2 regions of the Cellulosimicrobium sp. PMB13 genome follow, and region 1 is predicted to be linked to the other one. Evidence: riboswitches for the same ligand, from Rfam matches in the RefSeq annotation. Region 1 holds a riboswitch; the other holds the start of a gene.
What was found. Region 1 has a riboswitch for S-adenosylmethionine ahead of V5D56_RS06895 (aminotransferase class V-fold PLP-dependent enzyme). Riboswitches for the same ligand answer to the same signal wherever they lie in the genome.

Region 1 (3,397 bases):
GGAGCGGTGACCGCGCATCACGCCCTCCTCGTACGCGCCGAGGCGACGCATCGCGCCCAGCGAGCGCTCGTTGCGTGCGTCCACCCGGAAGCCCACGCGGTGCACGTCCCACGTCTCGAACGCGTGCCGCAGGAGCAACAGCTTGGTGACCGGGTTGACGAGGCTCCCCCACGTGGCGCGCGCGTAGAACGTCCGGCCGATCTCCACGCGCCGGTCGACGAGCGACAGGTCGCGGAACGCGGTGCTGCCGAGCACGTCCCCGGACGAGCCGTCAGGGTCCACCCACCGCACGACGAAGCCCGTGAGGTCGGGCGCGTCGCGGGTCGCGGCGACGAGCCCCGCCATCCCCGCGACGCCGCGAGGCATGGGGGTGCTCATCCCGGACCACATCGCCTCGTCGACGATGCCGGCGAGCGGTTCAGCGTGCTCCAGGGCCAGCGGTTCCAGGCGGAAGCCGTGCCCCGTGAGGACGACGTCGTGCAGCACAGCGCATATCAGAGCACACGAACGCCGCCGCGCACAGAGGGTTCGGCGACCTCGTGGACAACGCTCGTCGACGGTCGGGTGAACGCCCCCCTGACGCCCGGCCCGCGAGAGGTCAGTCGGCGGGGCCGCACCCCGCGGCGTCGGCGAGGAAGCCCGCCGCGGCGGTCGCGAAGAGCCCCTCCAGGCCGGAGCCCGCCGGGACGGGGCGCGGGTCGTCGACGACGGTCCAGCACCCGTCGACCACGGCGTACCGGACCTGCGGCCCCTCCTCGACGTACGCACGCACCGCGTCGACGAGGCGCACGACCTCCGCGCCCGACGTGCCCACGCCGACCGATGCCCGGATGGCGCCCTCGTCGTACCCGAGCCGGGCGAGCAGCGGGTGCGCGCAGAAGCGGCCGTCGCGGACGCCGATGCCGTGCTCCGCCGACAGGTACGCGGCGACGAGGCCCGGGTCGTGGCCGGTCACGGAGAACGTCACGACGCCCACCGGGTCGACCGCGTCGGGCCACACGCTCACCACCTGCACCCCGTCGAGCGCGGACAGCCCCGCGACGAGCGCCGCGCGCAGCGTCGCCTCGTGCGCGTGCAGGGCTGCCGGGTCGAGGCCCGCGAGCGCGTCGCACGCGGCGGCGAGCGCGACGGCGCCCACGACGTTCGGCGACCCGGCCTCGTGGCGCGCGGGCGCCGGCTGCCAGTCGGTGCCGTCGACGCGCACCTGGCGCACGGCGCCGCCGCCCGCGAGGTAGGGCGTGCCCGCGTCGAGCCAGTCGCGACGCCCCACGAGCGCGCCCGCGCCGAACGGCGCGTAGGTCTTGTGGCCCGAGAAGGCGACGTAGTCGACGCCGGTCTCGGCGAGCGAGAACCCGCGGTGCGGGACGAGCTGGGCGCCGTCGAGCACGACCCGCGCCCCGGCGTCGTGCGCGATCCGCACCACGTCCGCGACCGGCAACGACTCGCCCGTGACGTTGGACGCGCCGGTGACGGCGAGGAGCGCGTAGTCGAAGCGCGCGAGCTCCGCGCGCAGGCCGGACAGCGTCTCCGCGACGCTCACGCCGCCCGCCAGGACCGTCGCTCCGCCGCTCCGCTGCCACGGCAGGAGGTTCGCGTGGTGCTCGACGTCGAGGACGAGCACGCGGCCGGGTGTCCCGTCGGGGTTCGCCGGGACGCAGCCCGCGAGGAGGTTGAGCGAGTCGGTCGTGTTACGCGTGACGACCGTGACGTCGTCCTCGCGTGCACCGACGAACGACCCGACCGTGCGGCGCGCGGCCTCGTAGAGCGCCGTCGACACCTGGGAGAGGTAGCCCGCACCGCGGTGCACGCTCGCGTACAGCGGCAGGACCTCGGTCACACGGTCCGCGACGGAGCGAAGCGCCGGCGCGGACGCCGCCACGTCGAGGTTCGCGTACGGGACGCTGCGGCCGTCGACGAGCGGGACGAGCGTGTCGCTGCCCACGACGGGGAGCACGGCCGGCAGCGCGGCGACGTCGCCGGCCGAGAAGGCAGAGTCCGCCGTCGGACACGAGAGTTCGGCGAGAGCAGTCATGGCACGGTCCTCCGAGGTCGTGTCGGGGAGGTGCTCCCCGCGCTTGCCGCGCGCCGGTCGGCGTGCGGCCTGGTCGTCACCCGGGGCACCCCGCCGCGAGAGGAGGGTTGCCGGCCAGCAAACCGGGGTTTCACGCTGGCACTCATGACCTGTCACCCAGGATGTGGGAGGGCTCGCGACCGTGTCAACCGGTGGGCAGGGGGTCTCGCATCCCGGGACGCACAACGCTCCACGACGCGAGACGGGCGTTCCGCGAGCCGGTCACCGTGACGTACGATCCGAGCAACCATCCGGAGCGGCCGAGTGACGTGGCACGTCGACGCCGCAGCAACCCCCTGGCCCGAGAGGGCACGGGCGAGGGTGCTACTGCCACGATCGATGGAGGAGACCCCATGAGCGACCTGACCCCCCGCCCCGCCGACGGCTACGCCGGCGACATCACGCCGCAGGAGGCGTGGGACCTGCTCGCCGCCGACGAGCGGGCCGTCCTCGTGGACGTCCGCACCGAGGGCGAGTGGCGCACCGTCGGCGTGCCCGACGTCGCGCAGCTCGGCCGCGAGGTCGTCTTCGACGAGTGGGTGACACCGTTCGGGCCCAACCCCGCGTTCGTGGACCGGCTCGCCCAGGCGGGTCTCGCCCCGGGCGACGAGCGTCCCGTCGTGTTCCTGTGCCGCTCCGGCCAGCGCTCGATCGGCGCGGCGCGCGCGGCGACCGCGGCCGGTCTCGGGCCGTCGTACAACGTGCTCGAGGGCTTCGAGGGTGCGCCGGGGTTCAGCGGCGCGCGCGACGCCGAGGGCTGGAAGGTGCGCGGCCTGCCCGTCACCGCGTACGCACCCGCCGAGGGCGAGACCGCGCGATGAGCGCGGGAGACGGCGTCGGGCACGTCGCGGGCGGCTCCGGCCGCAAGCCGCTGCCCGCGAGCGCCCGTCCCGCGACGCTCGCCGTGCGCGGCGGCAACGCGCGCACGGAGTTCCAGGAGACGTCCGAGGCGTTGTTCCTCACGCAGGGCTACACGTACGACCGCGCGTCCGACGCCGAGGCCGCTTTCAAGGGCGAGCTCGACCGGTTCGTGTACTCCCGCTACGGGAACCCGACCGTGCACACGTTCGAGGAGCGGCTGCGCCTCATCGAGGGCGCCGAGGCGTGCTACGCGACGGCCTCCGGCATGTCGGCCGTCTTCACGTCGCTCGCGGCGCTCGTGCGGTCCGGGTCGCGGATCGTCGCGGCGCGCGCGCTGTTCGGGTCCAGCGTCGTGATCTTCGACGAGATCTTCGCCAAGTGGGGCGTGCGGACGGACTACGTCGACGGTCACGTGCTGTCCCACTGGGAGGAGGCGCTCTCGACGCCGGCGGACGTCGTGTTCTT
Region 2 (3,397 bases), 870 kb from region 1:
CACCTGGTCGTAGAAGGAGAACGAGCCGGGGACGGACGCGTCGTCGGCGCCGAGGCCGAGCTCGACGAGCCGCCGCACGGTCGCGAGCCGCAGCTCGCGCGCCGTCGTCTCGAGCTCGTCCGCGCTCGTGCGCCCGGCCCAGAACGCCTCGACGGCCTTCTTGAGCTCGCGCCGGCGTCCGATGCGCGGGTAGCCGAGCACCGTGCCGGCCGGGAAGTGGGTAGGGGAGGGTAGGGAAGTGTCCATGTCGATACCTCTAGCTGGTCCGGGAGGACCGGTCAGACGGGCTAGCCGTGCGTGGCGGCGCTCGTCGTGGGCAGGGAGGTGCCGGTGACCCACGGCCCGCTGGCCAGGTCCGGGCCGCCCGGGAGGTCGACGCCGGCGCTCGAGTCGCCGCCGTCGGTCCCGCGCGCCCCACCGCCGAGGTGGACACCCTCGAGCAGGTCAAGTGCGGCGTGGTGCTTGTTGAACGTGTACACGTGCAGGCCCGGCGCACCGGCGTCGAGGACGCGCTGCGCGAGGTCGACCGAGTACGCGATCCCGTAGGCGTGCTGCGCCTCCGGGTCGGGCAGGGCGTCGAGCGCGTCCAGCAGGTGCTGGGGAGCGGGGACGCCCGTGAGCTCCTCGACGCGGCGGAGCCGGCGCGGCTCCGTCGTGGGCAGCAGCCCGGCGAGGATGGGGATCGTCACGCCGGCCGCACGGGCCTCGGCGACGAAGTCGGTGTACGACGACGCGTCGTAGAACAGCTGCGTGATCGCGAAGCTCGCACCGGCCTCCTGCTTCTGCAGGAGCCGGTGCACCTCCTGCGAGCGCGTGGTGCCGGCGTCGCGGTTCCCGTCGACGAACGTCGCGACGGCGATCGTCAACGGGCGGGCCGCCCCGCGCAGGGCGAGCGACGGGTTCGCCGCGCAGCGCGACGCCTCGACCTCGCGCAGGAGCGCGACGAGCTCGATGCTCGAACCCACCCCGTCCGGGGCGGGACGCCAGTCGGGCTGGTCCTTGGGCGGGTCGCCCCGCAGCGCGAGGAAGCTCCGCACACCCGCGTCAAGGAAGTCGGTGATGACGTCCTGCACGTGCTCGCGGGACGCGCCCACGCACGTGAGGTGCGCGATCGCGTGCACGGGCGTGCCGTGCAGGAGCCGGCCGATGACGTCGAGCGACGTCTGGCGGTCGGTGCCCGCCGCGCCGTAGGTCACGGACAGGAAGTCGGGCTGCGTCGCGACGAGCCGGCGCGCGGTCTCCCAGAACTTCGGTGCGGCGTCCGGGCGCCGCGGCGGCATGAGCTCGAACGAGATCGTGGGCCGGGCCGTCTCGGCGTGGGCGCGGCGGACGGCGTCCGCGACGCTCACGGCGCGACCTCGCCCGGGTGCTGCGCGGCCGGGTAGGCCGACGTGCGGACGGGAGCGCTCGCCGTCGGGCACGGCGGGCCCGGACGGTGCGCGAAGGATGCCTCGTTGACCATAGTCACTCCATCGACCCTGGCGTTAGCACCTTTGTCCTCGGGAGGCTTCCGTCGGCGGGTTGCTGCGGTGTCGTCGAGCCAGGACTCTCGACCGCTCTGGATGGTTCACCCGATCCTAAGCGCTATCCGGCATGCGGTCGAGAGCGCTCGTCAGGTGAGACACGCGTGTCGGGGACGAACGGTCCGACGGCGGTCGCTGCGCGGCTCACCGCCGAGGGCGTTCCGGGACGTGCAGACGACGCAGGATCCGGTCGGCCCGCAGCGGGGGGCCGCGGCGGTCGAGCAGCGACACGACGACGACGGTCGCGGTCGCGAGCGGGATCGTCCACGCCGCCGGCTGGGCGAGGAGGGCGCGCACCCACCCCGGCACCGCGCCGTCCCCGCCCGACGGCGCCACTCCGTACCCGGTGACGAGCGCGGAGGACGCGAGCAGCGCCGTCGCGCACAGCACCGCACCCACGACCATCCCCGCGACCGCACCGCGGGCCGTGAGGCCTCGCCACCACACGCCGAGCAGGATGACGGGCGACAGCGCGGACGCGGCGAACACGAACACCGTGCCCACGCTCGTCACGAGACCCTGCGGGATGGTGACGAGCGCGACCGCGAGCGGCACGAGGGTGCACGCGACGGCCGACCACCGGAACGAGCGGACCGTGCCGCCGAACAGGTCCTGGCTGACCACGCCCGCGAGCGCCACGACGAGGCCCGACGACGTGCCGAGGAACGCCGCGAACGCGCCCGCGACGACGAGCGCCCCGAGCAGCTCGCCGCCGACGCCGGGCACGACGCGCGTCGGGAGCGTGAGCACGACGGTGTCGGCGAGCCCGGGCTCGGCGAGGTCCGGTGCGACGACCCGGGCGACGAGTCCCAGGGTGCTCGACACCATGTAGAACACGCTGATCATGACGATGACGACGACGGTCGTGCGCCGCGCGGACCCGCCGTCGGGGCTCGTGTAGAAGCGCACGAGCACGTGCGGGAGGCCGATCGTGCCCAGCAGGAGGGCGAGGAGGAGCGACGTCGTCGCGTACAGGTCCGACCCGGCGGGGCCCTGCGCGTGGGGGAACACGACGGCGGGGTCGTGCGCGGGCGAGTCGGCGAGCGGGCCGCCGTCGGCGCCGAGCGCGAGGAGCAGGACCACCACGGGCACGGTGAGAGCCGTGAGCTTGACCCAGTACTGGAACGCCTGGACGTAGGTGATGGACCGCATGCCGCCCGCCGCGACGACGACGCACACGACCGCGGCCACGCCCACGGACCCGACCCAGGGCGGGACGGGCGCGACGGCCGCGATGACGAGCGCCGCGCCGTGGAGCTGGGGCACGACGTACAGCCACCCGATGACGAGCACGAGGACGCTCGTCACGCGGCGCGCGGTCACCGAGTCGAGGCGCGCCTGGACGAAGTCGGGGATCGTGTAGGCGCCGCTGCGGCGCAGCGGTCCGGCGACGAAGAGCAGGACGAGCAGGTAGCCCGCGGCGTACCCGACGGGGAACCAGAACGCCTCGGAGCCCGCGAGCAGCGCGAGGCCGGACAGCCCGAGGAACGTCCCGGCCGACAGGTACTCGCCGCTGATCGCCGACGCGTTCCACACGGGCCGCACGGTGCGCGACGCGACGAAGAAGTCGCTCGTCGTGCGCGAGATCCGCAGGCCGTAGACGCCGATGAGGACCGTCGCGAGCAGGAGCAGCCCGACGGCGACGAGCGGCAGGGCGGTGCTCACGCGTCCTCCGCGGGCTGGTCGGTGGTCGCGTCGTCCGACCCGGCGAGCGCTCGGAACCGGCGCTCGTTGCGGGCCGCGGCGAGCGCGAAGACCACGGCGAACGCGACGATCACGGGATAGAACCCGTAGGCGTGGACGAGCCAGGGGAGCGGGACGCCGGCGACCACGACGTCGTCGAGCGCGCCGGTCGTCGTGACGAGCAGGGCGAG

Region 2: linked by a shared signal. The riboswitch ahead of V5D56_RS02960 (methylenetetrahydrofolate reductase) and the one ahead of V5D56_RS06895 (aminotransferase class V-fold PLP-dependent enzyme) in region 1 are both predicted to bind S-adenosylmethionine.

Annotation. Positions count from the first base shown of each region.
Region 1 is NZ_CP145910.1:1,482,524-1,485,920, reverse strand. Features, by position in the region: gene V5D56_RS06900 (GNAT family N-acetyltransferase) at 1-486, opposite strand, end outside; gene V5D56_RS06895 (aminotransferase class V-fold PLP-dependent enzyme) at 599-2,032, opposite strand; SAM riboswitch class IV at 2,067-2,182, opposite strand; SAM riboswitch class I at 2,316-2,417, shown strand; gene V5D56_RS06890 (rhodanese-like domain-containing protein) at 2,425-2,892, shown strand; gene V5D56_RS06885 (O-succinylhomoserine sulfhydrylase) at 2,889-3,397, shown strand, end outside.
Region 2 is NZ_CP145910.1:609,485-612,881, reverse strand. Features, by position in the region: gene metE (5-methyltetrahydropteroyltriglutamate--homocysteine S-methyltransferase) at 1-246, opposite strand, end outside; gene V5D56_RS02960 (methylenetetrahydrofolate reductase) at 288-1,349, opposite strand; SAM riboswitch class I at 1,467-1,569, opposite strand; gene V5D56_RS02955 (cation acetate symporter) at 1,668-3,188, opposite strand; gene V5D56_RS02950 (hypothetical protein) at 3,185-3,397, opposite strand, start outside.